One region of the Kocuria sp. cx-455 genome, then DNA from elsewhere that is predicted to be linked to it. Evidence: riboswitches for the same ligand, from Rfam matches in the RefSeq annotation. Region 1 holds a riboswitch; each other region holds the start of a gene.
The links. Region 1 has a riboswitch for S-adenosylmethionine ahead of AC3ENJ_RS05150 (hypothetical protein). Riboswitches for the same ligand answer to the same signal wherever they lie in the genome.
Positions count from the first base shown of each region.

Region 1 (7,662 bases):
TCCGGTTCCACTGCTCCCGCTCCGGGTAATTCGCCAGCGGCACCAAAAACGTGTCGATCCCGGCGGCCTCCGCGCGTTCCAAACCTGCGCACGGTTTGTCCGCGCCGACCGCGACAATGTCCACGTCCACGTGGCCTTTGTGCAGCGCATCAATGATTGCCTGCAAATTCGTACCGGAACCGGAAACCATGACCACGAGTCGCATACCGATCATGCTAGCGATTTTCTGCGGTCAACCCGGACCCTGCCGCTGCCCTACAGTGGAGATCATGCAGGATTCCGACGGCCCAGACACAGCACGCGCGTCCTCCCGTTTGAGGCTTGCCGGTGTGGCAGCGGGTCTCGCCCTGCTGTCCTCCGCCCTGGTGACCGGTCTCGTGTGGTCCACGGCCGTGGGCGTGGTCATGGCACTGGCCAGCGTGGTCCTGGGCATCGTGGTGCTGAGCACGTCCCGCACGGTGCAGCCCCGCATGCTCCTCACGTTCCTGGCCGTCCTGGCCATTGTGTGGGGCGGGTTCAATGCCTTTGGTGGTGGGGCACGGTTGGCCGTCTGGCCGGCCTCGCAGGTCTACCAGGAGTGCGCCTCCTCCGCCCTCACGCTGTCCTCCACCAGTCACTGTCAACGCCAGCTCACGGACAATATTTGGAACTACCTCTCCGGCTCGGAGCTCGAGACCGGTCCGGGGGAATCATCGCCGGAGCCCGCGCCGTCGGGGTCGCCCACTACGTCGGGGGCGCCCGCCGCGTCGGAGTCTCCCGCATCGGCAGAATCCCCGGAATCCGCCCACGTTCCGTCGAACACGGCCACGCCGGCGCCGTCCGCCACGGTTGAGTCCGCTTCACCCGCCCCCTGAGGGGTCACCGCTGTCGACCCGTTCGCATTCCACGGAACGCGGTTCCGATCGCCGCCGACGCCGCTCGATCCAGTTCCGGTCCCGGTCTCATCGCCCCGGGGCCGGACCGGTGCCGGAGTCTCGGTCTGCTGCGGTTGGCGGTCATCCGGCCGCGCGTCCGCCTCGGGCACCGCTAGCCGTGCGGCCTTTCGCCGTACTGATTTCCTGGCCGCTCGCTTCTGCCGGGCTTGCGCCTTCTTGGCCTGTTTGGCTTCTACCTTGGCGGCCCGGGCGGCCGCGGAGGCTTCTGCACCGTGGCGCTGCTGGTCTTCGGGATCAGAATTGCCCCGGGGCGGCTCCTCCAGGGAACTGTTCCACGGATTCTTTCGATAGCCCTCGCGTTCGAGCCACGGGCCCAGGATGTATCCGATCACGCCGCCCGCGGTGATTTCGGCGCCGGCCCACAGGAACACGTGCCACGCATTGGGCCCGATGTCCGTGAGCCTCCCCATGCCCAGCGATCCCTGGGACAACCAGGCGAGCAAGGCCACGAGACCCGCGCCGATCGCGGCGATGAACGCGACGGTCAGCACGGTCGAGACGATGAACGTGAACCACCGCATGGGCAACCTGATGGCCATCCAGTCGTCCAGGTGATTCTCGCCCTCGCGCAGGAACCACCAGCCCGCGAGCACTCCGGCCAGCACCGGTAGCACCACCACGGCGGGGGCATAAACCCACGGACCCCCCTCCGGGAGGGCCGCAAACGGCGGGAACTGCGGCAACGCACCCAGTGACGTCTCGAATGGCGAAGTGAGTGCGCCCTCCCCGACCGAGAATCCGGCCCCGCTGATCCACGCGGCGGACCACACGATCATGTTGGGCAGATAGCCGAACTGCAGCGCCGTGAGGGCGGTGTCACCGGCGGCGCCCGTGCCCAACCGCTGGTACACGGCAATGATCCGGTCCCAATTCCACACCAGCGTCACCGCGGTGACCAACGCACCCGCGGCGATCATGGCCACGGCGGACAAGAACCCCGCGCGTACCACGGCCCAGAGGTAGGAACCCGCCCACCTGGAGTACTGGCTGGTGCGCTGGATCCACGATGCGGCGTCGGCACCCAGGATCGCGGCCAATGAGCGCGATACGCTCCACCCCCCAACCAAAGTCCCCAGGCCCGCGGGAATCAAGGGGAACACCGCACCGGCCGGCACGCTGACCGAGACGTACTCGGTGCTACTCACGAGCGCCACGAGCGCTCCGATCAGCGCGTAGCTGACCATGCCGGCACAGAAGGGGATGAGGAACTGACCGCGCCAGCACGCGCGCGCAATCCTCCTCCCCGCGATGACCGACAGGGCGAACGGTATGAGGGTGAGGCCCAGGGGGACCAGGGTGAGAGTTCCACCCCCGGAGGACAGGTCGATGCCCTGGATCGCCGCCATGGTCAACGGCGTACAGTGCGCCACCAGCCACACCTGACCCGCAAGCTGAAGTCCGCCCAACACACCTAACGAATCGAACCCGCCGGCCAGCCACACCGCTGCCATCACCAGCCCGGTGAGTAACAAGCTCACGGCCGCCACGGCAATGAGTTCAACCACTCCTTGCAACCACAGGGGCATGGGGAATCCGCCCTCACGGCCGCCCCGGGGAGAACCGGGCGAGGGCGGTGCGGCGGGTGAATCTCCGGGGTCATTGTTTCGACGGCGCTGCGACCGCTCGCGAACCCCGGACAGGGTGCTGGAAAAGGTGGGGAAGTTCATCGCCCCCCATCTTTCCACGTCCCCACCGGAGTTGGCCCAGACTTCACCGACAGGTCACCGGGGCTTGGACGTCCGGTGACCCGACCGGGCCATCGTGTTAACCGTGAAAATCGCAGTGGTTGCCGAACAATTCCTCCCCCACGTCAACGGCGTAACGCATTCCGTGGTGCGAGTCCTGGACTACCTTCGGGCGCAAGGCCACGAAGCCATGGTCATTGCCCCGTCCTACGACAAGTTCAGCACGTTGGGTTCCGTGGCCACCCTCGACGGTGTCAGGGTCCAACGCATTGCATCCATTCCGCTTGCCGGATACCCGGACGTGCGGGTGGCCAGCTGCACTGTGGCCCGCATGCAACGAATCCTGACCCGTTTCCAACCGGACGTCGTTCACGTTGCCTCACCCTTCGTCCTGGGGTGGCAGGCCATTCAAGCCGCCAAGAACCTGGGATTACCGTGCGCCGCCGTGTACCAGACGGACATCCCCGGATACGCGGCGCGGTACGGCGCGCCCGTTCTGGAAAACGTGTTGTGGAGCCATGTGCGAAACATGCATAATTCCTCGACCGTGACCCTGGCACCGTCAACGGCCGCCATTTCGCAGCTGCATGCCCACGGTGTGCAGCGCGTGCGCATGTGGCGGCGCGGGGTGGACACTCGCCGGTTCGATCCCGCCCGCCGCGATCAGGACTGGCGCGAACGCGTGGGCGGCGGGCGCAAGCTCGTGGGCTACGTGGGTCGTCTGGCACCCGAGAAGCAGGTTCAGGACCTCGTGGTGCTGGACTCGCTGCCCGACACCCGGTTGGTGATCATCGGGTCGGGACCGGAGAAGGAGATGTTGCGCCTCATGCTTCCCAACGCGTACTTCGCGGGCTTCCTGGACGGTGACGCACTGGCCACCGCCATGGCCTCCCTGGACGTGTTCGTCCACTCCGGTGAACACGAGACCTTCTGCCAGACGATCCAGGAAGCCATGGCCAGCGCGGTTCCCGTGGTGGCGGTGGGTCGAGGAGGGCCCGTGGACCTTGTCGATTCATCCCGCAACGGTTGGCTGTACAAGCCCGGCGACACCGAGATGCTCCGCGCTCGCGTGGTGGATCTCGTGGGTGACAACGCTAAACGCGCCGCCTTCTCCCGCACCGCGTACGACTCCGTGCAGACCCGCACGTGGACCGCCGTGTGTGATCAGCTCATGGATCACTATGCACGGGCACGAACCATTGCCTCGCGCGCGCGCAGGTTGTCCACAACATCGCCGTGATCCGTGGTGCACAAACGATTCGTTGGTTAACTTTTGGTGACGTTATGTGACATTCCCTGGTTTACCACGCCGTCGACCCGCTACGCTCGAATCCAGCTTCACGAGATGCGCTCTGGCGCGCGGTGTTAACACCGCGCGCCCGTTGGGCTCCAACCCGGCGCGCGCCAACCCTCGGTTCAGGGGTGGTTTGGATGACGAAGCGGCTGTGGCGCAACCGCGTGCGCAGCAAGAGCCTTTCTGTATGAAAGCACAACACTGATGAAGAACATTCAACAACTACGCGCAACGACCGAGTCCTCTCGAGAACAATGGGTTGACGTCACCGTCGACATCGACCCCGACCACCACGTGGTGCGTCTCACGGACTCCAATGGGGACGTTCATGAATACCTGAGCGGCAACGTTCGCGCCCTGGTTCACGCAACCGCCCACAATCGCGGCCGCGCCCAGTGGTGCGAGAAGTACCGTCAGCTCCTGGTTCCCGGAGCGTCCAACGTTTCCGGCGGTGTTCCGTTCTACAAATTGGAACCGAAACCGGTGGCGCTCAGCGCCTGATCGGGACCGAACGTGCTGAGGCCCCGCACCATTGGATGGTGCGGGGCCTCAGTCGTGTATTCACACCGTGCCTAGTGCGCGGGCGAATCATGATCAACGATTCTCAGGCCAGCAGTTTGGCCACCAATGCGCTCGCGAACTCCTCGGAGATGTCCCCGTAGTTCAAGGAGAAGTCCTCGTCCACCTTGGTCGGCAGCAGACCGGAACACAGCACCGCGGCCCGGCCGTAAAGCCCCGGCAACTCCGCGCCGATCGGCACGGACACCAACTGCAGCTCCGAATCGTAACTGACCAACGGTGCCCCGTTGTCCCGAGCGGCCAGGTGCTTACCCAGTGCGGAGGACACCGGGCGGGCGTGGCCCGAAGCGACGTCGGCCTCGGTGCGGAACGCGTAACGGGTGCGATGGTGGTGATTGATGCGGAACAGCCCCGCCTGGTTACGGTCCTCCGTGGCCTCCCATGTGGCGTCTTCGGGAACGAAGTGCTCGGCCACGCCGTTGTACTGCATCTCGATCAGCGGCAACGATTCCACGACCGAAGACAGGGGTGGCAATGTGTCGAGCATGACGGGTCCCGCCTCGTAAACCACATCGCACGCGCCATGGGGAAGCTCGTCACGCAGAGCATCCAGGTCCACGTCCTGCAACAGCGTGGTTGCGTGGTCCTCGGGCGAGAGCACCACGACCTCCGCGCCCAGCGATTCCGCGATGCCCGTCACCGTTTCCTCCTGCTCCGCACGCCAGCCGCCGGTGAGCAACACGGAACCATCCACCAACTGTGTCAGCGCGGGTGAGCACACCTGCCAGCGACGTACGGTCCAGCTGCCGTCGCGAATGACTTCCAGGAAACCCAGGGCCTGTAAATGCCCCACGAACCATTCTTCGAAGCGTTCGGAATCCTCGGCCTGGCGGGCGACGATCGACAGGCTCCCCCGTTTGCCGCCACCCAAAAACGTCAGCGCGTCCTTTAACGGTGCCCAGGACCCGGGATAGTCGCCGTAGTCGGGACCGATGAACTGCAAGGACTCCACCGAACCGGTCTGACCGACCGCGGACAGCTTGGTGAGCCGCCCGGGGTAGCGCTTGGTGAGCCCGCAACGGCGGCAGCGTCCGAAGATCCACGGCGCCTTGGCCTTGGGGTCCATGGGCGGCAGGATCACCTTGTGCTTGCCGGTGCTCAGGCACGATGGCCCCTCGGGTGCGGGAAGTTCATTGCTGCGCTCGGGGTGCATCAGACCCTCGGCCGAATGCCAGCCCGCGATCCCGGGGACCGTCACGTGCGGTGCGTCCGGCGCCAGTTCCACCGAGTCCATGTTGTCAAAGGAACCCTGCACGTATTCATCCGGCAGCTCGTCCAGGGTGGTCGAGGTGACGGGCCACAACGGCTCCTGCGCCACGTGCACCATTTCACCCTCGTAGCCCAGCGAGCGCTGAGTGATGTAGAAGGAGCTGTCACGGACGCGGAATTCCAGGCGCTGTTTGACGGTGCGCCCAGCCTTGAGCACCAGCGTGTAGTCGCTGGGCTTGAGCGTCTTGTTGTCCCGGATCAGGTCCGAGCCCTCCAAGCTCACCTGGAAAGGTGGCACTCGAGGGGCCGACAGTTTGGTGGACATCAGCTTGAACGAGTGCGGGTTCCGCCATTCGCATTCCAGCGACAGCGGATCATCGGAGTCCGAGGTGACCGTGATCTGCGGTGGCCGCAACGCCGAGAATCGTCTCACATCTCCCGGGATGCGCAGGCCACCGGACAGCGTGACGGCCGGCACCAGGCGGGGCACCAGCCCGGCGAAGTTGTCGTTGGCAGTGAGCATCGGGTCACCGGCGCGCAGCACCTGGACATCGTCGAACAGCACCCAGTCCTCGGGCAGTCCGTTCTCCCCCGGGCCCACAATGCGGTAGTCCGGTGAGGCCGAGTCATCAAGGATGGCGGTGATCTGCTCGACCCATTCTGGTTTGTTCTGCACCAAGATCCGTGACGGCCACGCGGCAGGGATGTGATCCACCGAGATGAACGTGTCCGAGTAGGCGTCCTTGGCGAACACCACGACCGGCCGCGGGTTCCGGGTGATGGCGGTGTCACCGTTGCTGAGCGTGAGTTCACCGGACAATAACGTCTCGTTGGACATACGCGAGTTGTAGGCGGAGATCCCCAAGTACGCGTCACCGATGTAGGACAAGAACATGGTGCGCGGCCCGGCCTCGGTGGCCAATTCCACTTCACGCCCGGAAATCATCCGCTTGGGCACCACGAATCCGAGCTCGAAGATCGGGTTGCCCACGTAATCGGTTCCGTCAGTCATGGACAGGCTGACACTGCGGGGGCCCAGGTGTCGCGAAGCTCGTCGCTCCGTGGCAACCGCCGCGGCGGCGTCGTCGTCGCGGGAGGATTCCCACGCGCCCAGCTGAGCCAACGCGACCTGGAGGCCGGCGTCGCGAGTGAGCGGGTTGGACCAGATGCGACGCATGCCCTTGGAAACGTCCGTGTCCGCGATGTCGAGCCAGAAATCCACGTAGATTCCCAGTTCCTGGGCGCTCATTCCCTGGGCCGTGGTCAGCTCGAGGTCCTCGAACATGCGGTGCAGCTGCCGCAGCTCGGCCTCCCCGAACATTGTCTGGGACAGCGCCAGGCCCACGGGCCGATGGTTCACCGCGTGGGCGGAGGGCAGGCCGAACTGCCCGTCGAAGAGTTCCAACCAGTATCGCAGGGCGTCCCAGTACATCTCGGAGTCCTTGCGCACGGCCGTCTCCAGGGCCTTGGCGTTGTCCTGACCGGCTTGCAGTAAAATCGCCAACGGTAGGTAGAACGCCGACACGGATTTGTTTCCCGTGCGGGCCGCGAGCGCGGACATGTGCCGCCCGGCCAGGGAGAACAGGGCCAACAATGCCACCACGGGCGGCGGCCCGATCCTGTTGAGGTCGTTGAGCTGACGCCTGGAAGCCCGGTACCAGGCTTCCGTCAGCTTGTTGAAGGCGTCGAACATCGAACGGCGAGATCCGTCCGCCACCAACAACGGCGTCACGGAATCGGCCATGGCCCGCAAAGCGGACGGCCCGTCCAAACCGAATTCCGCCCCGATCTTCTCGAGGGTTTTGTCGTCCAGGTCCAGGTGGACCAGTTCACCGGATGCCTGCGTGCCACAGAAAGCCCTGGCCACAGCGTCGTTCCAGCGTAAATACTCAACTTCTTGGGGTCCCGATGCAATGGCGTGGTCTCCCGTGTGGAGCCCGGCGGCGTCTGCCACGAATCC
Region 1 is NZ_JBYIPM010000002.1:285,057-292,718, forward strand. It holds gene purN (phosphoribosylglycinamide formyltransferase) at 1-214, opposite strand, end outside; gene AC3ENJ_RS05140 (cell division protein PerM) at 650-2,461, opposite strand; gene AC3ENJ_RS05145 (glycosyltransferase family 4 protein) at 2,706-3,860, shown strand; SAM riboswitch class IV at 3,957-4,098, shown strand; gene AC3ENJ_RS05150 (hypothetical protein) at 4,119-4,415, shown strand; gene AC3ENJ_RS05155 (hypothetical protein) at 4,519-7,656, opposite strand.

Region 2 (7,662 bases), 170 kb from region 1:
CACGGCACAATGGTGTTCGTGTTGACCGATTCCCCGCAGCCACGACCCGCCCGTGACGGCCCCGCCCGCTCCGAGCTGTGGTTCCACATAGTGCTGGTCCTGGGGGTGTCATTGGGGTCTTCCGCGGTGTACGCCGCATTGAACCTGGCGGAGACGCTCTCGCGGGGCCCGCTCTCGGATGCCGAGGCGACTTTGAATCGGGTCTTGAGCCCGGTTCCGGCCATCGACCTGCTTCGGCAACTTGCGAGCATTGGCTTCGCCCTGGTGCCCGTGGCGCTCGCCCTCTACCTGCTGGCCGGTTCGCTACCCGGTATTGCAGCCGTGCTGCGGCGGATCGGCGTGGACGGTCGCCGCCCGTGGTGGGACGCGGCCTGGGGAGCCGGGTTGTTCCTGGCCATGGGTTTGGGGACCGTGGGCCTCTATCAGGTGGGCAGGGCACTGGGGGTCACGGCGGCCATCACCACATCGGCCCTGGACGAGCACTGGTGGACGGTGCCCGTGCTGATCCTGTCCGCACTGCGCCACAGTGTGGTCGAGGAAATCATCGTGGTCGCGTTCCTGTGCGATCGGTTGCGGCGCATCGGCTGGTCGTGGGTCACGATCGCGGTGGCCACGTCCCTCTTCCGCGGCAGCTACCACCTGTACCAAGGCTTCGGACCCGCGCTGGGCAACATGGTCATGGGTCTGGTGTTCGTGTGGGTTTACCGCCGCTACGGTCGACTCGCGCCTTTGCTCATCGCCCACGCGCTACTGGACATCACCGGTTTTTTGCTCCCCCAACTGCTCGCGCGCTGATCGACGACGCCGCCGCTGCCGCGGCCCTCTCGAGCGAAAGGTCGCGGCAGCGGCGTCGGCGGGAGAAGTCAGATCGTGACCAGGCCGTCCGGGGTGGCGAAGGAAACCTCCATGACACCGGGGGTGCCGTTGGGCGAGCACCAGGTGACGTCCAGGGCTGCCAGGACGTCCTCGACAGGCCCACCCAGCCATTCGGTGACGCGCTCGGGAGAACCGGCGATCTCCATGCCGGCCAACCGGACGTCCGTGAGCTGTGCTTGGGAGGGGTGCATGTCCGGCTCGGAATCAAAGTGGACCATGAACGGCAACTGAGGATCGGCGATCAGACCCTTGACCCCGATCTGGTGCCACTCCAACTGGCGGCCGTCCGGGAACAGCCGGGAGCCCGGAACGGAGGGGCGACCGAGCTTGTCCTCGTACGGGGCCAGGTCCGGTACCTCAACCACCCAGCCGAGCCAGCCGCCTCCGGCCTCGGAGCGGGCGCGCACGGCCTGACCGAACGGGGCCTTCTCCGCGGCGGGGTGCTCCAGCACCTCGACGACCTCCACGTACTGGTGGTCTGTGAGCGGCAGGATCATGTTCCGCGTGCCGAAGCGCGGGTGGATCCCGCCCTTGACCGGCTCGATCCCTAGCTGATCGGCAATCCGTTCCGTGGTGGCTTCAAGGCCATCGGATTGAGCTGCGAAAGAGACATGATCCAGTTTCATGCTGTCATGGTGGCACCGCGCGGGGTGGTCACCAAATCGGGACATAAAACATGTCCGTGTGATGCGGGTAACTCAGCTTGACGTCCGAGGTACCGGCTCCGGAGAATGAAGGGCAGGTCACGAGAGTCAGCGACAAGCCCCAGCTAGCTGACCGGCAACCCTCCCTCCGCGGTGGGGTGCCCTGGGTGAGGACCGGGCCGCATCGGAACAACTCGATGGCGGCAAGCGCGGGTCACAGGTGCCCGATCGCCGCACGGGCGCCGTGCTGCGGATCGATCACCGGGCCCCTGACCCCGAGAAAGGGAGTGCGGCATGAGCCCCGCAGCCACCCCGTCCGAGCCCCGGAACTGGGCTTTCGAAACCCGTCAGATCCACGCGGGACAGGAACCCGATCCCACCACGGGATCGCGGGCCTTACCCATCCACCAGACAACCTCGTACGTGTTCCCGGACGCGGAGACCGCGGCCAAGCGCTTTGCCCTGGCCGAACTGGGACCCATTTACACGCGCCTGACCAACCCCACGACCGAAGTGGTCGAGAACCGCGTGGCGTCCCTGGAGGGCGGGGTGGGCGCGCTGATGCTCAGCTCGGGTCAAGCGGCGTCCACCTTTGCGATCCTCAACCTGGGCGGTGCCGGAACCCATGTGGTGGCCAGTCCGTCCATGTACGGCGGCACCTACAACCTGCTGCGCCACACCCTGCCCAAGATGGGCGTGGAGACCACGTTCGTGTCGGACCCGGACGATCCCGAGGCATGGCGCGCCGCGGTCAGACCCAATACGGTGGCGTTCTTCGGGGAAACCATTCCCAATCCTCGTAATGACGTGCTGGACATCCAAGCGGTTGCCGCGGTGGCCCATGAGTCCGGTGTGCCGCTGATCGTGGACAACACGATTGCCACGCCGTACTTGATTCGACCCATCGAATGGGGCGCGGACATCGTGGTTCATTCCGCCACCAAGTTCATGGGCGGACACGGCACGTCCATCGGCGGCATGATCGTGGACGCCGGCAACTTCGATTTCGGGCAGGATCCGCAGCGCTTCCCCGCCTTCAACGAACCGGACGAGTCCTACAACGGCCTGGTGTACGCCCAGGCGCTCGGCAAGGACGGCAATTTCGGTGTGAACCTGTCCTTCATCCTCAAGGCGCGTGTGCAACTGCTGCGCGATCTGGGTTCCTCGATCTCCCCTTTCAACGCGTTCCTCATCGAGCAGGGCATCGAGACATTGTCCCTGCGCATGGACCGCCACGTGGCGAACGCCCAGAGGGTGGCCGAGTGGCTCGACGCGCGCGACGACGTTCGCGCGGTCTCCTACGCCGGCCTCACGTCGTCCCCGTGGCATGAACGCGCTGAGAAGTACGCGCCCAAGGGTGCCGGGTCCGTGCTCGGTTTCGTGCTCGACGGCGGTCGCGAGGCGGGAACGGCGTTCGTGGACGCCCTGAGCCTGCATTCCAACGTGGCCAACATCGGCGATGCCCGCTCCCTGGTGATCCACCCGGCCTCCACCACCCACTCGCAGCTGACCGACGACGAACAGCGGGCCACCGGCATCGAACCCGGGTTCGTCCGACTGTCCGTGGGGTTGGAGAACATCGACGACATCCTGGCGGACCTGGAGTCAGGTTTCGAGGCCGTGGCCGCACTGGGCGGCGCAGGGGCGCCGTCGTCGGCCGCATCCAGAGTGGGAGGAACGCGGGCGTGACCATTGTGGGAGGCGGAACCACCGACTCGCTCGTCCGCGAGGACGGCGTGATGGGTTACATCAACGTGGGTCCCCTGACCCTGGAATCCGGCTACCGCCTCCCGCGTGCGCGACTGGCCTACGAAACATGGGGGCGGCTCAACGAGGACGCGTCCAACGCGGTGCTCATCGAGCACGCCCTGACCGGGGATTCCCACGTGGCACGGGGACAATCACGCGATCACGCACCCGAGGTGGAACGCGTGGCCGCCGAGGCGGGCGGCTGGTGGGACGGCCTGGTGGGACCCGGGGCGGCCATCGACACGGACAAGTACTTTGTGGTGTGCGCCAACATTTTGGGCGGCTGCTACGGCAGCACCGGCCCGGCGACCCAGGCCCCACCCGAGGTGGACCCGGAGCAGAAGGCCTGGGGGTCGCGCTTCCCGCGCATCACCGTGCGGGACACCGTGACTGCCGAAGCGGTCCTCTCCGATGCCCTGGGTATCGAGCGCTGGCGATTGATCATCGGCGGTTCCATGGGTGGGGCGCGCGCTCTCGAATGGGCTGTGATGTACCCGCAGCGGGTGGCCGCGTGCGGTGTGGTTGCCGCGTGCGCCTCCGCCAGCGCGGAACTGTTGGCGTGGGGCCAGGCGCAAGCGCTGGCGATCCGGCAGGATCCGAATTTCCGCGGTGGCGACTACTACGACGGCGACTTTCCGGAAGCCGGTTTGGGACTGGCACGACGCATTGCCCACATCACCTACCGATCGGCCGCGGAGTTGCACTACCGCTTCGGCCGGGAGACCCAGCCGAACGAGAACGTGGCCGCAACCCACACCGCGCAGCGCGGCCGTTACCGGGTGGAGAGCTACCTGGATCACCAGGCGTCCAAGCTGGCCGGTCGCTTTGATGCAAATGCATATTTGAGCGTCAATGAGACGCTGATGTCCCACGACGTCACGCGCGGGCGCGGCAGCCTGACAGAGGTTCTGTCCGGCACCTCGTGCGAATGGCTCGTGGCCGGCGTGGACTCGGACCGGTTGTTCTTTCCCGCCGAATCCGCCGAGATCGTGCAGGCCCTACCGGGTGAGCAGCAGCTGCACATGATCAGCTCGCCCAGCGGCCACGACGGCTTCCTGATCGAAGCCCCGCAGCTGGGTCTGCTGTTGAAGAAGACAGTGCTGCGGGACTAGACCTCGGGAGTTGGTTCCGGGGCGTTCGCATGCTCACCCGCGCCCGGGATGACCGCTCGGCCGAATTGCGGGCGTTTGGCGGTGACGAAGTCCCCGGAGCTGCGCCTGGTGATGCGGCGGGCAACCCACGGGGCAAAGTGCTTGCGCGCCCATACGAGATCGTCCCTGCGGGCTTCCCGCTTGGTTCGCGCGGGCTGTGCCTGCCGGACATCGGGGACCAGTCCGTGCTCGATGCCCAGACAGTCCAGCACCTCCACGGCAATGCGCTGATGACCCAGGGGTGAAAAGTGCAGCCGGTCGGGTGCCCACATCAGCGGATCGGCCAGTTCATGAAGGCCCCACAGGTTCGTCATGACGGCGCCGTGGCGGGCGGCGATCACGCGCACGTTCTCGTTCCAGATGGCCACCCGACCCCGGATGCTGCGTAGCACCGGGGTGTTGCCCACATCGGGGCCGTCAAACATGACCACCGTGGCGCCCGTCTGCGCAATCCGAGCAATCACGCCGTCCAGTTTCAAGGCAATGGCATCGGGATCGGCGCCGGGTCGCAACATGTCGTTGCCGCCGGCGCTGATGGTGAGGAGATCCGGATGCAGGGCAAGGGCCGGTTCGAGCTGTTCGTCAATGATGGGCTGGTAGAGGCGGCCTCGGATGGCGAGATTGGCGTAGGCGAAGTCATCGGTGAGCCGGTCCAACTCCTCGGCCACGCGGTCCGCCCACCCGCGGTGACCGCCGGGCGCGTTCTCATCGGGGTCGCCCACGCCCTCGGTGAAGGAATCGCCGATGGACACCATGCGGTGCCAGGGGTGTGTCGGGGGAGCGGGTAGCTCCTGATGGTCATGAGCGTGGTGTTCAGGGGGAATGTCGGGCAATGTCATACGCGCTGTTCTACCACTGACCGCGGGCCGACGCACGGGTGGAGTGCGGGGGCGTGCGATCGTGTCAGGATGGACACATGAGTGATACCCCGTTTGTGATCTGGAACAACGAGCCCGCTGACCGCACCGATACGCCGCTGGTGGTGATGTTCCACGGGTACGGGTCCCATGAAGAGGATCTGCTGGCCATGATTCCCGCCCTGCTGCCCACGGCGACCTACGCGTCGTTGCGAGCCCCGCAGCCCGCGCAGATGGGGTACCAATGGTTTCCGTTGTCCGGGGACTTGAGTTTCTCATCGGGCGCCGTGGTCGCCGCCGTCGAACCCGTGTCCGCGTGGCTTCAGGAGCGAGCCCAGAACCACTCCAAGGTGTTCTTGTTGGGGTTCTCCCAGGGCATGGCGGTGGCCACCAGCGTGGCGCGCCACATCCCCGAGACCGTGGACGCCGTGGTGGGCCTGTCCGGTTTCGCGGTTCCGATCGCCGACGGCGACGCGTATGCGGACTTCTTCAACGACGCTTACCTCAAGGAACACCCCCTGCCGATGTTCTGGGGCCGCGATCCCGAGGATCCGGTGATCCCGCAGGCCATGGTGGACGCCACGGCGGACTGGGCGGTGGACCACGCGGAGGTCACCAAGGTGCAGTATCGGGGAATCGGTCACGGCGTCTCACCCCAGGAGCTGGGCCACGTCAAGGAATACCTTCAGCACGTGGTCAGCTGACACCCCACCCGTGCGCGGGCCGCTGCGAATACTACGAAGCATGACGGTGGATGTTCCCCACCCTGTACCCGGGGCCTAGATTGGCGCCATGAGTGTTCAGACCGAGTGGCAACCCCGGCCCTCACCAACTCCCCGCGCCCGGAAACCCCCGGTTGCCTCGGCACGCGGAGCCGCGGCGCTGACCGTGGGGTTGGTGGTCAGTCTGTTGGCGGGCACGGCCCAGGCTTTGCAGTCCAGGGTCAACGGCGAACTCGGTCATGCCGTGGGCGATCCCTACGGGGCCGCGCTCGTGAGTTTCTCCTCGGCGTTCTTGATCATCCTGGCGGTGACGGTCATGACGCCCGCCGGTCGGCGGGGCGCCTCGCGGATTCCGGAGGCCGTGAAGCGCGGTGAGATTCCGTGGTGGTACCTGGGCGCCGGTGTGCTGGGCGGATTCATGATCGTCACCCAGGCCATGACCACCGTGGTGCTGGGATTATCGGTGTACATCCTGGGACTGGTGTTCGGAAAGTCCGTGGGGTCGTTGATCGTGGACCGATTCGGGGTTGGGCCGGGCGGTGTGAAGTACCTGACGGGCTACCGGGTGGTGGGTACAGCCATCATCATCGTGGCCGCGCTGGTGGCCATGGCCCCGCGTTTCGCGGCAACGAACCTTGCGGCTTCGCTCCCGCTGCTCGTTCTCTTCGCCACCCTGTCCGTGTTGGCGGGGTGCGGCAACGCCATCATGACCGCGTGGAACGCGGGGATCGGTGCCAAGGCGGGAACACCCATTACCCCCACTCTCACCAATTTTGCCGCGGGAACCCTGGCCTTGATTGTCACGGTGCTGGTTGCGCGTGGCATGTCCGACCCGGGTCCGTGGGTCTGGCCCGGTCAGTGGTGGCTTTACACCGGTGGCATCTTGGGCATCATCCACGTCGCGGCATCCAGTGTGCTTCCCAAGCATTTCGGAGTGTTGGAGACCAGCTTGGGAATGGTGGCCGGCATGTTGATCTCGGCCCTGGTGCTGGACGTCCTGGTGCCCACGCCCAACACCATTGTCACTGCGGTCACGATCGTTGGCACCCTGGTGACCCTGGTGGGACTGGTGGTGGTTACCCTGCCGTGGCAGCCTCGTCGCCAGAACTGACGATCTTGACCGGTTCGAGACCGGAACCCAAGACCTCGATCACATCGCCGGGGTGCAACTGAGCCCCGCGGCGTTGTTCTTCCTTGCCGTTCACGATCACCACTCCGCCGGCAATCAGTTCCTTGGCGTGGTTACCGTCCTCGGCCAAATTGGCCAGCTTGAGCGCTTGACCCAGCCGGATCATGTCATCGCGAATGGGAAGTTCTTCCGTGGTCTCTTCACTCATGGGTTCATCTTCTCAGAACGTGGCGGCAAGGGCGGCGTGATCAAGCGAATTAGTTGCATGTCCAATGGTTTGTCATTAGATTATCCGTGAGATACAGGTCACAGCGCCATGCCGCAACCCTTCAGGAGAGCACCCATGACTCAGGTCCCGCACTTCATTTCCGGTCGCCGCGTAGACGGCACATCCGGGCGCTTCCAGGACGTCTACAACCCCGTGAAGGGCCAGGTCGCCGCACAGGTGCCCCTGGCCTCCGCCGAAGAAGTGGAAGGTGCCATCGAGTCCGCGCAGCAAGCCTTCGAGGCATGGTCCGCCACCAATGCGCAGCG
Region 2 is NZ_JBYIPM010000002.1:115,723-123,384, reverse strand. It holds gene AC3ENJ_RS04435 (CPBP family intramembrane glutamic endopeptidase) at 10-795, shown strand; gene AC3ENJ_RS04430 (VOC family protein) at 864-1,502, opposite strand; SAM riboswitch class IV at 1,618-1,736, shown strand; gene AC3ENJ_RS04425 (bifunctional o-acetylhomoserine/o-acetylserine sulfhydrylase) at 1,815-3,209, shown strand; gene metX (homoserine O-acetyltransferase MetX) at 3,206-4,381, shown strand; gene AC3ENJ_RS04415 (SGNH/GDSL hydrolase family protein) at 4,378-5,259, opposite strand; gene AC3ENJ_RS04410 (alpha/beta hydrolase) at 5,337-5,981, shown strand; gene AC3ENJ_RS04405 (DMT family transporter) at 6,070-7,110, shown strand; gene AC3ENJ_RS04400 (RNA-binding S4 domain-containing protein) at 7,076-7,336, opposite strand; gene AC3ENJ_RS04395 (CoA-acylating methylmalonate-semialdehyde dehydrogenase) at 7,472-7,662, shown strand, end outside.
Region 2: linked by a shared signal. The riboswitch ahead of AC3ENJ_RS04425 (bifunctional o-acetylhomoserine/o-acetylserine sulfhydrylase) and the one ahead of AC3ENJ_RS05150 (hypothetical protein) in region 1 are both predicted to bind S-adenosylmethionine.

Region 3 (7,662 bases), on a different contig from region 1:
CGAGGGCAGCCCGCCGCAGTCCCGGGCCAGCCGCACGACGTCGGCATCCGCGGCGGTCTCCAGGCCGGGGCCCTGGGCCTTGACGGCCAGCTCTATGCGGGCCGCGGGGTTCTCCGCGCGCATCTCGGGCTCTAGTTCATCGAAGAGGAAGCCGCGGATCTTCTCGACGACCGGCCCGGGATCGACGGTGCCCAGCGCCCGGAACTCGAATTCGGCAGTGCACGCGTCCGGGACAGTATTGTTCGCGATGCCGCCCGCGATTTGGTTCACCCCGCCGGTGGTGAACGGCACGGGGTAGGCATCGTCGAAGGGGCCGTTCTCCCGCCAGTCCGTCGCCAATTTCCGGTAGAACTCAGTAAACCGCCCCGCGTAGTGGATGGCGTTGACCCCGTTCGGGGTGAGGGAGGAGTGGGCCGCCACCCCGTGGAAGCGGGCCTCGAACAAGTTGATGGACTTGTGTCCACGCACCACCCGCATGCCGGTGGGCTCGCCCACGATGCAGCACCACGGCCGGATGCCCCGCTCCCCCAGACGGCCGATCATCTGCTGCGCTCCGAGCAGGCCGACCTCCTCGTCGTAGGAGAGGGCCAGGTGCAGGGGCTCGGCCAGCTCCGCCTCGAGCATCCGCGGCAGCCTGCTGAGGACCACGCCCAGGAAGCCCTTCATGTCCGTGGTGCCCCGGCCGTAGAGCCGGCCGTCCCGCTGCTCGGTGGTGAACGGGTCACTGTGCCAGTCCTGCCCGTCCACGGGCACCACGTCGGTGTGCCCGGAAAGCACCACGCCGCCCTCGGTGCTGCCGTCGCGGGCCGGGATGGTTGCGAAGAGGTTGGCCTTACGCACCCCGGCGGCGTCTTCCTCGGGCAGGACCAGCGGTTCGACGCCGGCGCGCCGCAGCTTTTCCGCCACCCACTCGATGAGCTCCACGTTGGAGTTGCGCGAGGTGGTATCGAAGGAGACGAGGCGGCCGATCCAGTCAAGAGAGGAAGTCATGAGCAGACTCTAGGCGTAGGCACCAGCGGCCGGTCAACCCTCCGCCCGGGCCCGCTCACCGGCCCGCGCCGGCGGCTACCTCTTGACGACCCGGGCGGTGACGGGGGTGTGGTTGGCGAAGATGTCCTGCACCGGGCAGCGGGCCTCCACGGTGCGCCCGAGCTCCTCGTAGCGCTTTTGCGACTCCGGGCCCGTGATGGACACAGTCAACCGGACCTCGCTGAAGCCCGGGCGGACGGTCTCGTCCGCGCCGAACAGGCCGCGGACGTCCAGGTCGCCCTCGGCGCCGATGTCGATCCCGTCGAAGCGGATGCCCAGCTGGTGGGCGTAGAGCCGGTAGACCACCACCTGGCAGGAGATCAGCGCGCCCAGGGCGTACTCGACGGGGCTGGCGGCGGTGTCCTCGCCGGCCAGGGCCGCGGGCTCGTCCACGGAGAACTCGTGCTTGCCTGCAGTGATGCGCGTGGCCACCGGGCCGGTGCCCTCGCCCGTGATCTTGAACGTCAGCTTGGCGCTGGCGGGGCTCTTGGCGATGGTGCCGGACCAGGCGGTACCCGCCTCGTCCAGACGGTCGGCACGATCCTGGGCGAGGTCACGCAGAGCTGTTTCGGTCATGACGGAGTCCTTCCTCTCGGCGCACGCCGGGGCGGAGCGCCTTACTTACGCCGCCCGGCCGGGCCGGCGTCGAATCGTCACCTGGGGCGCCCCGCTAAAGCGACGAGGGTTGCCGTCCAACCAGCCAGGGCCAGGGGTTGGAGCCCTTGATTCCGCAGGCGATCTTGCCAGATCGGGAGGTCGGGATGCGCAACGGAGCGTAACGGGAGGACTTCTGGGGCACCGCCGACAACGCATAGTGCTGGACCGGGCGTGAAGCCCTCGCAGAAGATGTCGATCAATCGTGCTGGCGGGAGATGAATCCCGCCATCCCGGGGACTGTGAAGGCGACGACCCCGTGGTCCGGTGCGTAGATCAGCCCCTTGCTGATCAGATTTGCACGGGTCGGTCCCAGGCTCCTGCCTTTCCGCTTCAGCCGGTTAGCAACTTCGCCTGATCCGACCCCGTCGTCTCCTTCAGGGCACATGGCCCGCAGGTACTGCTTCTCCGCCGCGGTTGTCCGGTCCCACCGGGCGCGGAAGAAGCCGTTGTCCAGTTGTCCCTGGCCGACAGCTACCCCCATCCGAGCGTCTTCGAACTCGATCGCGGCCCCGGTCGCTGCGTTCCATGTCTCCTGACCGAACTGTTGGATGAAGTACGGGTAGCGACCTGACGTCGTGACGACGTAATCAAGAGCATCGGCACTCCAGTCAACACCTTCCTTGCGAGCGGGTTTGAGGATGGCCTCGCGGGCACCGTCGCTGTCGAGTTTCTTGATCACGCTGTAACGGAAACGCTCCGAGTACGATTTCGCCTCCGCCAGGGTCTGGGGCAGGCTGGGTAGACCCGCCAGAGCGAACAGTACCGGCAGGTCGTCGGTCGCAGCGGACTGCATGACGGCCGCAAGGGTCTGGATCTCCTCGGAGCTGAGGTCTTGAGCCTCATCGATGAGCAACGCCAGACTTACCCCGTCTTCACTGGCAGCCAAGGAGACATCGCGGACCAGTTTGCCCAGATCAGTCAGCAGAAAGCCGCTGTCTGCGGCGCCACCAGTAGCGCCGCTCAGGTCGACACCGAAGTTCCAAGTGCCTGTGGTGTCGTACGAAGCCTTGAATGAGAGAGCAGTCTTCAGGGCGCGAAGGAGCCTCTTCCCCGCAGACGGTCGCGCCAGGTCCGACAGGGGGCCGTACAGCCCTTCGCCCACCATCTCGCGCAGAGCGCGACCAGAACCAGCTTCGAGCTGAACGGTGATCCAATCCCGCGTCTCGGCATCTCGGCGCAGCCGCGACAGGAGAACTGTCTTCCCGACTCCGCGTAGGCCATAGAGAATTATCGGCTGATCCGTCTTGCCTCGTTCAGCTCGTTGCAGGGAAACGCTCCAGGCATCGATGACATCGTTGCGTCCGACCAGGGCAGACGGCTTGCGACCGGCTCCTGGGGAGTAGGGGTTGCGCACAGGATCCATTAAGGCCCTCCCGGGGGATAGCGAAGTCTAGGGGAGTATAGCGTTTTGCTATACTCCCCTAGACTTCGCTAGAACTCGCGGGCAGGGATGCTGGAGCCGCATCTGGTTCAGTTCCGGGCGCGAAGCGGTCCCCCTCGTAGACTGCCTACGAGACCCCCGACCCCACGAGTAAGGCACCCACTCCCGTGTTCAACCACGCCTCCTTCATTTGGGGTGCCGCGGACATCCTGCGCGGCACCTACAAGCAGCACCAGTACGGCGATGTGATCCTGCCGTTCACCGTCCTGTTCCGCCTGGACGCAGTGCTCACCCCCACCAAGGAGGACGTGCTGGAGGCCATCGGCCCCACCTACGTGGACACCGAGCCGCCCCTGGCGATGATCCGCAACCGCACCAAGCAGGCCGGCAACGAGCACACCTATAACTTCTTCAACCGCTCGCGACACACGCTCAAGACCTTGCAGGGGGACCCGGACAACCTCGAGGAGAACCTGCGCGACTACGTCAACGCGTTCTCCGAGAACGTGCGGGAGATCTTCCAGAAGTACGAGTTCGAGCAGACCATCTCCGGCCTCGCCCACCATGACCTCCTGCTCCAAATCCTGCAGCACTTCACCAAGGCCAACCTGCACCCGGACGCGGTGTCCAATGAGCAGATGGGCCATATCTTCGAGGAACTGATCCGCAAATTCGCGGAGGCCTCCAACGAGACCGCCGGTGAGCACTTCACCCCGCGCGAGGTCATCGACCTCATGGTCACGCTGCTGCTCCACGACGACGAGGAGCTCACCACCCCCGGCATCGGCCGCGACGTCTACGGTCCGGCCTTTGCGCGCAAGTCGATGCCCTCATGGAACACCGCACTAAGACTCAATCCACCGATCAATGGTGTAATCAAAGGGCATCTTCCCGAAGGGGCGGACAGTCACTATATATTGTGGAGGGATAGGAAATGAAGCATCTCGGTGATAATGAATGGCTAGGTGATTTCTGGCTCCCTGAACGCCCCGACGACACCGTAGCCGGGCTGTTGTGCGTTCACAACCACAAACCTATTTTGATTCTGTTAGGGCAGCTGGGCCTTTTTTCTGCACCGCGTATCCCCATCATCCACGGTGCGCTGGTCGCTGGACAACCGTTTATCACGCTTTTCGACGCGGTAATCGATTCGGAATCCCAGCCAGGAGTTTTCAATGCCTGCAGTGTAGATCTTACCGGGCAAACCCTGCAAGCCAGTTGGATCGTGTACGGGCACTGGCTTACCGAACAAAGTCGTGTAACACACGCGTTTGTTCACCTCACCGGCCTGGATACCTGGGCACAAGTACCCCCTCCCTCGGTGGAACCATGCCTCGAAGGCCCCGGCAAACAGCCGGAAGTTCCAGCTATTGCCTTGACCTCTCTAGAAGGGGCCCAGCTTGGTAGCTTGCGGTTGAAATTCCGGGCGGAGCACACTGTCGAGATGGGTCTGACGGCTACGAAAAGGACTGCTCAACTGGAATGGGTAGCGGCCGAACCTATGACTTGCGAGGACGTTACTGAGAACATCGTTATTCCCCTCAAGCAGTTCTTCGCCCTCATCCGCACCGGGCCAGCTGTCATCGACCGATACCGGCTCCGCGTTGCTGACGTTGCTGGCATTTCCCTGGAAGTCGATGGCTGGATGGTAGCTGACTCCATTGAGGAGCGACGCCACGAAACGAACGCAGTCCGCAGGACAGAGACCGGTGTGGAACCCATCGCCAGGTGGTTAGAGCGCTACAAAACTCTCGGGCGGGCGCCTACCACCACGGCAAATGCATTAGCCGGTCACTATCCCTTCCTCGACGGTAAATTCACCACGATGGCCATGACCTCAGAAGGTTTGCACCGCAACCTTCACCCCGAAAAGTGCGGGCTCACTCGCGCACAAACTAATGCGGCCAAGCGAGCCATCAAAGCGGCCACGGATATTGACGAGGCCACCAAGGAGAAGCTTTCATCGTTGCTGGGAGGACAATTAAGTCAACCAAGCTTTCGAAATCGCATCGCGCAGCTCCAGGATGATCTCCAGCCCCTCACTCAGTTTTTGTGCGGTCCTACTCCAGAGTTGCAAAATTGTTGGTCTCAAAAAGTAGTAAGGCTACGAAACGACTACGCCCATGCGCTGCGGGATGAATTCGAATCTGGCCTAACGCGGGTACTGGCCTCATCGCTCACGCTGCTGGTGGCTGCACGTTGTTTAGTCGAAGCTGGGTACAGGCCGGAACAGCTGTCCGAGTCTTTTCCTAAAACTCGTGCTGGGCAAAACCTCATCCACTACGGGCGTGTTTATCTTCCTTCGCTTTACGGTCCTATAAATTTCAAAACAAGCAGCTGATCTCGACTGGTGTCCCCTTATTCTGAGGTGGTGGGAGCTATTCTAGGGTCATTTTGAGCTGCTGCGAGCAATGGTATTAGAGTGCAATAGTTGATTTCAGTTGATGCAGCCACGATCGTTGCGCTTGCAATTCCTCGCGCTCGGATTCGCGGCCCCGCCCGGGCGGGGGTCGCCCGGGGCCGACCGTATACCAGCAGTGCCCGACGCTCGACCATCCTGGGTGGCGACAGCGCCTTCGTCTCTGGTCCCACGGATACGGTTACCAGGTGCTCCAATCCGTCCAGGCGCGTTGGAATCCGCTGATGCTCATGGTCCAGTAGCTGTCTTTGTATTTCTTTCCGCCCCACATCCAGAGATCCAGGCCGGCGTCAAATATCTTGGGCGGAGGCCTTGGGCCGATTTAAGATCGAGATTTGCTGGTCGATTTCATGGCGTCACTACCGGGCTGCTGCTGGAGACGAGGTCTCGCCAAGAGGCAGCCTTCTGCACCTCGGTCTCGTAGGCGATCAGGTAGCCCCACCGCTGGTCCGCGAATTCGGGCACGGTGAGCAGCTCGCGGATGTGACGTTGGGCGGCGGTTCGCTTGGCTTGTACGGTCTCGTCGTGCTCTCCGGCGTCGTTCTTTCCCTCGATGATCCAGTGCACACCGTCTGTGTCCAGGGCGAGGAAGTCTGGGTAGTAGGTGTTCCGCGGTGTGTAAGCGATGCTCGCGCCGTCTTGACGTTCCAGGCGCAGCCACCAGTTGATGTCCTGAGACTTGTCCAGCACCTGCGCGAGAGCGTATTCGCCGGAATAGGAGTCGAAACGGGCGGCGACGAACACGTTCTTCGACCAGCCCCCGTACCAGCGGCGGACCTTAAACCTCGTACGGTCGTCGATCTGTTCGTGGACGCGATCCCCTGAGGGGAGTGTGATCTCCCAAGTGTGGGGCACGTCCACGGAGGCGACGGTGGTGCTGGTCCGAGCGGTGGCCTCGTGGTCCCGGATTACCTGGGTCAGCATGTCTCGGATGCGTCCGGTGGCAGAAGCCAGGGATTTCACGGTCCAGTCGGTGGTGTTGGCCTCGCGCAGGAACGTGGGCACCACAATGGCACGTACCAAGGTGTGGTTGTCCTGTGTACGGGGCAGTGCCTGCAGGGTAAGGGCGGCGCGCTCAAGTTCGAGGGCGACGTCACCGAACGACACGGGGGTGGACTCCACATTGGCCTGCTCCACTGAGCGCAGACGCAGGCGGGTCTTGAGCGTGTTGACCAGCACCTGCTCGCGCTCAAGCACATCCCCGGGATCATGAACTTTCCGGGCGTAGTAGCGGATGGTCTCGTCCGCGATCTCGGCCAGGTTCAGCGGGGGCACGGTGCGGGCCATGGTGACCCGGGGGAAGCGGACGTGAAAGCCTCCGGCGTTGCGGTACCGCTCGGCGAGGCGGACCACTTCACGCTCGGGCACGCGCACGGTGCGATCGAGGTCCGTGTCATCGTTGATTTCTACGAAACGGACATTGGGTAATCCGATGCCGGACTCGGCGGGCTGATCACCGCCCGTCCCGGGGGCATCCTCGGATTCATCCGGTGAGATGGCGTCCTGTCGACCTGCGGTCAACGCCGACGGCGGCACGGGTACAGGCCTGGTCTTCCTCTGCTCCGGGGTCACCGCCTTCTCGAGGCCGAACTCCTTGAGGACCTTCTCCGCGCTCAGGTGCGCTTTAACAGAGGCGTGGCTGAGGATGTCCAAGGTGTCCACCTGTTTGTCACCGGTGATCGCGCCAAAGGGAAGGCGGAGTCCGCGCCCGATGGTTTGCTGGGTGAGCGTCTCGGAGGCGAGGGCACGCAGTGTGACCATCACGGCGATGGACTTCACGTCCCAGCCCTCCTTGAGCTTGTTCACGCTCACCACCGCCCGTACGGTGGAGTAGGGCTGGTCGAGATCTTCGAGGCGCTGCTGGGTGAGCGCGTCGTCGTGGGTATTGTCTACCTGGAGCACGGCATCATCGGATCCGAGGTAGGCAGGTGTCCGGAGCAGCTGGGCAACGTCCGTGGCGTGGGAGACATCGGCACACACCACGAACAGGACGGGGTTGATCTTCTTCGAGTGGGGATGCGCGAGCACGTGGTTCTTGTAGGCGTCCTGCTTGATACGCAGTAACACAAGGGCGTCCTGGAGCTGCAGCTCCTCGCCGCCGATCTCCGGGTAGCCGGAGGCGCGGTACGCGATGACTGGGGTCTTCACCATCCCGTCCGCGATAGCCTGCCACAGC
Region 3 is NZ_JBYIPM010000003.1:180,055-187,716, forward strand. It holds gene argE (acetylornithine deacetylase) at 1-990, opposite strand, end outside; gene AC3ENJ_RS06370 (OsmC family protein) at 1,066-1,605, opposite strand; SAM riboswitch class IV at 1,642-1,757, opposite strand; gene AC3ENJ_RS06375 (ATP-binding protein) at 1,883-3,040, opposite strand; gene AC3ENJ_RS06380 (type I restriction-modification system subunit M N-terminal domain-containing protein) at 3,235-4,005, shown strand; gene AC3ENJ_RS06385 (ApeA N-terminal domain 1-containing protein) at 4,002-5,408, shown strand; gene AC3ENJ_RS06390 (DEAD/DEAH box helicase) at 5,835-7,662, opposite strand, start outside.
Region 3: linked by a shared signal. The riboswitch ahead of AC3ENJ_RS06370 (OsmC family protein) and the one ahead of AC3ENJ_RS05150 (hypothetical protein) in region 1 are both predicted to bind S-adenosylmethionine.

Region 4 (7,662 bases), on a different contig from region 1:
TCAGGTGGTACATGGCCGGGGCGGAATCCGGGGCCGCGCCCAGGAAGACCGCGGGGTAGCCCAGGATCTGCCGCTCGCGCGGGTCGGGGAACCGCTTGGCAATGTAGCCCTCCATCGAGTTGCTCAGCAGCGCGCCCAGCCGGGGCAGGTTCTTGAGCACCTCCGGAGTCATGAGCTCCCAGGGCTTGGTGAAGTTGGTGTACAGGAAGTACCTCTTGGCCAGCTCGTAGACCTCGGCACCGGACTGCAGATATTCCTTGAGCGCCGTTCCGGAACCCGGGTCGAGGTGCTCGAAAAGTTCTTCCGCTTCCCCGGACACCACGTCCACGGGGTGCGAATCACGGTGCTGTTCGAAGAACGTGCGGTAGCCGGGGGTCAGCTTCTGCAGGTCCAGTTCCTGCTCGGCGCCGGATCCCATGAGGCGGAACCACCGGTCGATGACCTCGGGCATGAGGTACCAGCTGGGTCCGGTGTCGAAGCGGAAGCCCTGGGCGGACCAGCGACCCGAGCGCCCACCGAGGATCTCTTGTTGCTCGAGCAGCAGGACGTCGTGGCCGTCCTTGGCCAGCAGGCCGGCCGTGGCCAGACCCGCGAATCCGCCGCCGATCACCACCGTGCGACTCATGAAACACCTCGCGATCCGGCACCGGAACCAATGCCCGCATCGGAGCGTGGCACCCGTCTGGATCCCGCGAGGACGCGCGCGGCAATGCGCGTCTTGACCGCGGTGGGCACGCTGATGCGCCGTTGGGTCAACGTGGCCGCGGGTACCGCGGCGATCCTGCGAGCCAGTTCGTGGAACAGGCCGTGGGCCAGCAGTACCGCGCGGCGGGCACGCCGGTCGAGCGCGAGAATCCCGGGTACGGCGGCGTCGAGATCCGCGTGGAGATCGGCAAGCAACTCGTTTTTCTCGGCCTCACCCAATTCGGCGGGGTCCGTGTCCGGGAAGTACGTGCGGCCCAGTTGATCATGATCAGCACCGAGATCCCGCAGGAAGTTGACCTTCTGGAACGCGGCACCCAGCCGACGTGCGCTCGCGCGCAGCAGCTCGCGCTGATCGGGGGTGTCAGCACGCGTGCCGGGCAGGCCCATGAACACTTCCAGGCACATGAGACCAATGACTTCCGCGGAACCGTAAATGTAGGTTTCCAGCGACTCGGGGTCGTGTTCGGACACGTCCAGATCCGCGCGCATGGACGCGAAGAACGGCGCGGTGAGTTCACGGCCGAATTCGTGGCGGCGGGCGACATCGGCGAACGCGTGGACCACCAGGTTGGTCGAGAACCCGCTGGTCAGGCCCCGTTCCACCTCGGTTTCGAGTTCGTCCAGGGCCGCACGCACGGGACCCGTGGCCAGCCCGGCGGCAGAGGCGGTGCCGTCCACCACTTCATCGGCCACCCGCACCAGGGCGTAAATGCTGGAAATGTCCCGGCGGCACTCGCGGGGCAGTGTGCGGCACGCCCAGGAGAAGGATGTGGAGTACCGCCCGATGACCTGGCCCGCTGCCGCGGCGGCTGTGCGGGTGTACAGCGGCAGAGGTGCGCGCGAGGATACCTCGGGTCGAGTCACTTACTTCCTCCGATGCAGCACGTAATGACAAATGGCACTGAGCTCGGCGCGTTCTGCGTCCGGCAGCGGCAGCCGCTCCAGTGCGTCCTGCGCGTCGGCCACAAGTTCTGCGGCCAGTTTCACGGCCCTGGTCTCGGCCCCGGCTTGTGCCAGTGCCGCCTTGACCTGCGCCACCGTGATGTTTCCGGCGGCGAATTCAACGAGTGCTTCGCGTGCGTGGGCATCCTGCATCCCGTGAGCCGTGAGCACGGTGGCCTTGCCCTCGCGCAGGTCCGCTTCGGTGGATTTTCCGGTCACTCGTGGGTCCCCGAAGGTTCCCAGAACGTCGTCCACCACCTGGTAGGCCACGCCGATCCGCGAACCCGCCCGCGCGAGGCGAGCGGCGTCCTCCTGGTTTGCGCCGGCCAGCAACGCGCCGGCCCTGAGCGGGGCCTCGAACGAGTAGGTGGCGGTCTTGAGCCGCTCCATGTTGAGGATGTCCTGCACGGCGGGGTGCTGCTGTCCGTAGCGATGCATGGACAGCAGCACGTCGTCCAGCTCACCGGCGGCCGAGGCGGTCACAGCATCGAACACCACTGCGGACACGGCTCGTGAGCGCACCGGATCGGTGGTGCACGTGGTGGCCAGTTGGAGGGCTCCGGCCAGCAGCAGGTCACCGCCGATGATCGCGACCGCCTCACCCAAGTGCTGGGCTTCCTCCGACGGCGCCCCCACACTGTGCGCGTCCCTGCGGTAGAGCTCCCCCACCGTGGGCCGCCCGCGACGCACGGGATCGCGGTCGACCACATCGTCGTGCACCAGAAGCGCGGCATGCAGTAGCTCGAAGGACGCCGCCAGGCGGACACACTCGGGATCGGGGGCGATGCGGGCGTCGCCAGACATCTCGGGATCGGGGCGCCCATCGAAAGCCCGCCAGGCCAGGCGTGTCAGACGCGGTCGCAGCAATTTTCCGCCCGTGACCTGCTCACGAATCCGCGAGCGCAATACCGGAAACCCGGGGCTGCATCGAATCGTGCCCCTGAGGCCGTCGAAATAGGCGTCCAGTTCTTCCGTCACCGCCACGCAGAAGTCGTCCCACCCGGGATCGGAGGTGGCAACCGCCCCGCCGCGCAGTGGCACGGGAAAAGGCTGATGGGTTTCGGTCAACCGTGAAGAGCTCATGCGCGCTCCTCCCCGGTTGCCAGGGGTTCCCCGGGATCCGCCGGTTGCGCGGCCCGGGTGGGTCGATCCCGGAGTTCGTCGCGGTAGCTCTCCATACTGGCCGCGGTTCCCGTGAGAAAAGACAGGACCGCGGCACGCCCGCGCTCATCGAGCTTCTCCAGTTCTTCCTCGACCATGCTCATCATGGGGTACACGTGCTCCATGGTCGTGGCGCGGGACGCGTCCACCGCCCGAATGATCATGCGGCGGCGGTCATCGGGATGGGGCTCACGCACCGCGTGCCCCGCCCGAACCAATCGATCCACCACTGCCGTGGCCGCCGCACTGGTGATGTGAAGCGCGCGAGCCAGCTCGGTGGGGCCCATGGGGTGGCGCATCAAGATGGCCATCGCGTGATAGTCGGTCTCCTTGAGACCCATGATCCTGCGAACCTGATAGCCGATGTCGTCATTGACGCGCACCACGCGGCGCAGCTCGCGGCTTTGAGGGCTGACGACATCGGGTCTGAACCGCGACTCAGCCATCAAGAACCTCGAAATTCTAGGAATTAGAAAAGTTGATCACCATGATGCTTGAAAAGCCTGTGAACTGTCCAACGCGACAAGGCGTGTCTGACTGGTGGTTCCACCTCAGCGCACCCGTTGCAGAGCATCCAGCACGGCGTTCCCGTAGCCGCCACCAAAACGGATCGCGTGCACCAGTAACGGCGGCACCTGGTACCACGGGACACGTTCGCGCCAACCGTCGGCCAGGGGGTAGACCTCGTCGTAGGCGGTGAAGCACGCTTCACCGAACCCGCCGAACAGCAGCATCATGGCCACGTCGTATTCACGATGCCCGTAGAACGAGGACGGGTCGATCAGCCAGTTGCGGCCGTTGGCATCGATCACCCTGTTACCGGCCCACAGGTCACCGTGCAGCAGACTGGGCGGCTCGACCGGCCCGGCCAGTTCGGCCGCACGGGGCGCCAGTTCAGCCAACAGGTCCGACGCCGCAGGGTCCAGTTTTCCCGTGTCGACCGCCGTGCGTAGCAACGGTTCGATCCTGCGATGCAAGAGAAAATCGGCCCAGTCGTCGGTGGGTGAGAGATCCACCGGGAACGAGCCGATACGCTGCGGCAGCTGGGGGTCCAGGGCGCCGAAGTGGGGCGCATCCGCGCGGTGGATCCAGGCCAGGCCGCTGCCGCATTCGGCTTCGGTCGTGGACCCGCCCGCGCCGTTGGATTCGTCGATCCATTCCAGGACCAGACCCTGATCGCTCACGCGGAACACGCGGGGGACGGACACCTCCGCCGGTGCCGCCGCGCGGAGCGCTTCCAGGCCGGCCGCCTCCAACTCGAGCACACCGGCCGGCGCGTCGAGCATGGTTTTGGCGAACAACGGCCCGTCAGGGGTGTCCAGGCGATACGCGGCGGCCGTGTCCCCACCGCTCAGCGATCGCACTCCCGTGACGTCAAGGTCGGCAACGAGGTCTTCGGGCAACTGGTCCATGGTTCTTCTTTACACCATCCCCGCGACATGCGCAGGGCCCCCTGCCACACCGACGACCCGCGCTCACGGGACCACACGATGGAGTCCACGCGTTCCGGGGTGTGATGTGCACCGCCCAAACCTTGTGCTAGTGTCTTCCGCAACAAGGATCAAGAGTCCCGGTGTGAAGCTCTGGCTAACCGGGCGGCAACCCTCCAGCACGTAGCGGGGTGCCCCAGATGAGGATCCGGCCGCCGCGCAACCGCACGGCGAGCAAGTACGGCGCACGGAGCAACCTCCGGCGTCAAGAACCGCCGGAGGTATTTTTATGCCCGCCCTGTCCACACCCCGGGTCTCCACGCAGACCGTCGCCACCGGCCCGCCCACGGGAACCTCGTGGTTGGTGCGCAGACCGCGCCGCGAATCCCTGATCTCGTTCGAGGTGTTCCCGCCGCACCCCGCCCGCGATCCCGCGGCCGTGTGGCGCAACATTGACGCCATGGCCGCTGCCGGTCCGGATTTCTTCTCCGTGACCCACGGTCACTCCGGCGCCAACGGGGTGTCCCGCGAAACCCTGCGGCACCTTCTGAAGCAGACCAAGACCCCCGCGGTGGCCCACTTGACGTGCGGTGGCACCGACCGCGCCGGCCTGGAACGCGCCGTGACGGATTTGCTCGACGACGGCGTGCGCGACCTTCTCGCCCTGCGTGGCGATCCACCCGTGGGTGGTGGCGAGTGGACCACCCACCCGGGTGGCTTCGATCGGGCATCGCAGCTGGTCGAGCTGATCCGCGAGGTCGAGGAACGCATGTTCGGGGCGTGCGAGCGCCCCGGTAAGCGCCCCGTCTCGGTGTCCGTGGCCTGCTACCCCGTGCCCGCCAAGGGCCGAGATTTCGAAGCGGACCTGGCGGCACTGTGGGACAAGCAGCGGGCCGGAGCCGACTACGCCATCACCCAGGTCCTTTACGACGCCCAGGACTATGTGCGGTTCCTGGAACGGGCGCGCTCGGAAGGTATCCACATCCCGATCGTCGCCGGGCTGGTGCCCCTGACGGACATCAAGCGTTTGGGTCGGATGGCCGAGCTGACCGGTGTGCCGATCCCGGAGCGGATCACCGCCTTCCTGAACACCGACGATCCGGCCGAGCTGCGTCGCCGGGGCATCGCGGCAACGCTAACCCTGATCGACGAGCTACTGGACTTCGGTTGCCCGGGCCTTCACTTATTCACGTTCAACCGGCCGGACGCCCCGCTGGCCATTCTCGACCACCTCCGGGTGCGCGACGCCGCCCGCAAGTTCCGCGGGAGCACCTCCGCGGCCTGACCACAGCCCAGCTGCGGTGTCCCCGCAGCCACAGCAACACCGCGCCACCCTACCGACAGAACCCTCTCGCTACGGTCCCAGCGACCGTGGCTTCCCACAACACACCCTTTTACTTCAGGAGCACCCCCAATGACTGCCATTTCCAAGACCTCGTTCCCCGCCGCGACCATCCTGGGATACCCCCGGATCGGCCCCGACCGCGAGCTCAAGAAGGCCCTGGAGGCCTACTGGTCCGAGCCCACGGAGAACCCCGCGCAGACCGTCCTGGACACCCTCACCCAGCTGCGCGAGCGCACCGTGGGCCGCCTCCGGGACCTGGGCCTCAGCGAGCCCTCCGCCGTCCCGTCCGACACCTTCGCCGTGGACCAGACGCTGGACACCGCCCTGGCGCTGGGTGCGGTTCCGGCCCGGTTCCGCGCGGACGGTTTCCGCCCCGCCGCTCCGGACACCCCGCAGGGCATTGAGTTGATCACCGCTTTGTCCCGGGGAACCGATCACCTGGAGCCGTTGGAAATGACCAAGTGGTTCGACACCAATTACCACTACTACGTTCCCGAGATCGGCCCGGACACGCCGCTCTCCGCCCACCCGGAAAGCTTGATCGAACGTTTCGTGACCAGCCGTGACACCACCGGTGCGATCACCCGCCCCGTGCTGGTGGGCCCCGTGACACTGTTGCTGCTGGCCCGCCCGGAAGCCACGGACGCGCCGGGTACCCAGCCCATCGATCGGCTCGATGACGTGGTGGATCTATACATCCAGCTGCTCACCGCGCTCAAGGACGCGGGTGTCCCGTGGGTCGAATTGGACGAGCACGCCCTGGCCGCCGAGGGCTGGGACGTTCCCCACGACACCATCATCGACGCCCTGACCAGGGCCTACACCCGCCTGAGCTTCCCCTCCACCCGCCCCCACATCTTGGTCGCCGTGGGGTACGGGGACGCGGGAGAGGCCGCCCAGCTCGCCCTTGCCGCCACCGATATCGAGGCCCTCGCCCTCGACCTCGACCGCGGCAATGAACCCGGTGAGGCCGCGCTCGAGGCGTGGGGTGAGCGCCCGCTCGTGGCGGGCGTCGTCGGCGGCCGTACGGTGTGGCGCACCGATCTGGAGAAGGCCTCGGAAACCCTGTGCCGGCTCAAGGACACCGCGCGCGGCCCCGTGGGAGTGGGCACCGCGACCCCGCTGCTGCACGTCCCGCACGATGTGGAGCGGGAGACCGCCCTGGATCCGGACATCAAGGAATGGGTTGCGTTCGCGGATCAGAAGGTCGCCGAAGTCGTTACGCTGTCCCGCGGGCTGAGCGACGGCTGGTCCACGGTGGCCGCCGAACTCGGCGAGGACGCGCAGATCCGCTCCCGCCGAGCCGCGCACCCGGCCACGCACCGCCAGGAGGTTCGCGCCCGCACCGCGGCCGTGCAGCAGCGGGACCGCGAGCGCGCGTCGGCCGATGAGCGCCGCACCGCTCAGGCCCAGCGCCTGAACCTACCGCCGCTGCCCACCACGACCATTGGTTCGTTCCCCCAGACCCCCGGCATCCGCACCACGCGCGCCGATTTCCGCGCCGGCCGCATCGACCAGGCCGAGTACACGGAGAAGATCCGGGCCGAGATCGCACAGACCGTGCGCACGCAGGAAGAGCTCGGCCTGGACGTGCTGGTGCACGGTGAACCCGAGCGCAATGACATGGTGCAGTACTTCGCCGAGGGTCTCGACGGATTCGTCACCACCCAGCACGGGTGGGTGCAGTCCTACGGTTCGCGCTGCACGCGCCCGTCCATCCTGTTCGGTGATGTCTCCCGCCCGGCGCCCATCACGGTGGACTGGACCGGTTACGCGGCATCGCGGACGGACCGCCCGGTCAAGGGCATGCTGACCGGCCCGGTCACCATTCTGGCCTGGTCGTTCGTGCGCGACGACGCTCCGGCCCGCGAGGTCGCCGACCAGGTGGCCCTGGCACTGCGCGACGAGATCTCGGACCTCGAGGCCGCCGGAACGGCCATCATCCAGGTGGACGAACCCGCGCTGCGCGAGCTGCTGCCGCTCCAGCTGGCCGACCGCCCCGATTACCTGGACTGGTCCGTGGGATCGTTCCGCCTGGCCACCGGCGGCGCGGGGACCGCAACCCAGATCCACACCCAC
Region 4 is NZ_JBYIPM010000007.1:5,086-12,747, reverse strand. It holds gene crtI (phytoene desaturase family protein) at 1-625, opposite strand, end outside; gene AC3ENJ_RS11035 (phytoene/squalene synthase family protein) at 622-1,569, opposite strand; gene AC3ENJ_RS11030 (polyprenyl synthetase family protein) at 1,570-2,730, opposite strand; gene AC3ENJ_RS11025 (MarR family winged helix-turn-helix transcriptional regulator) at 2,727-3,254, opposite strand; gene AC3ENJ_RS11020 (fructosamine kinase family protein) at 3,360-4,220, opposite strand; SAM riboswitch class IV at 4,368-4,485, shown strand; gene AC3ENJ_RS11015 (methylenetetrahydrofolate reductase) at 4,528-5,523, shown strand; gene metE (5-methyltetrahydropteroyltriglutamate--homocysteine S-methyltransferase) at 5,653-7,662, shown strand, end outside.
Region 4: linked by a shared signal. The riboswitch ahead of AC3ENJ_RS11015 (methylenetetrahydrofolate reductase) and the one ahead of AC3ENJ_RS05150 (hypothetical protein) in region 1 are both predicted to bind S-adenosylmethionine.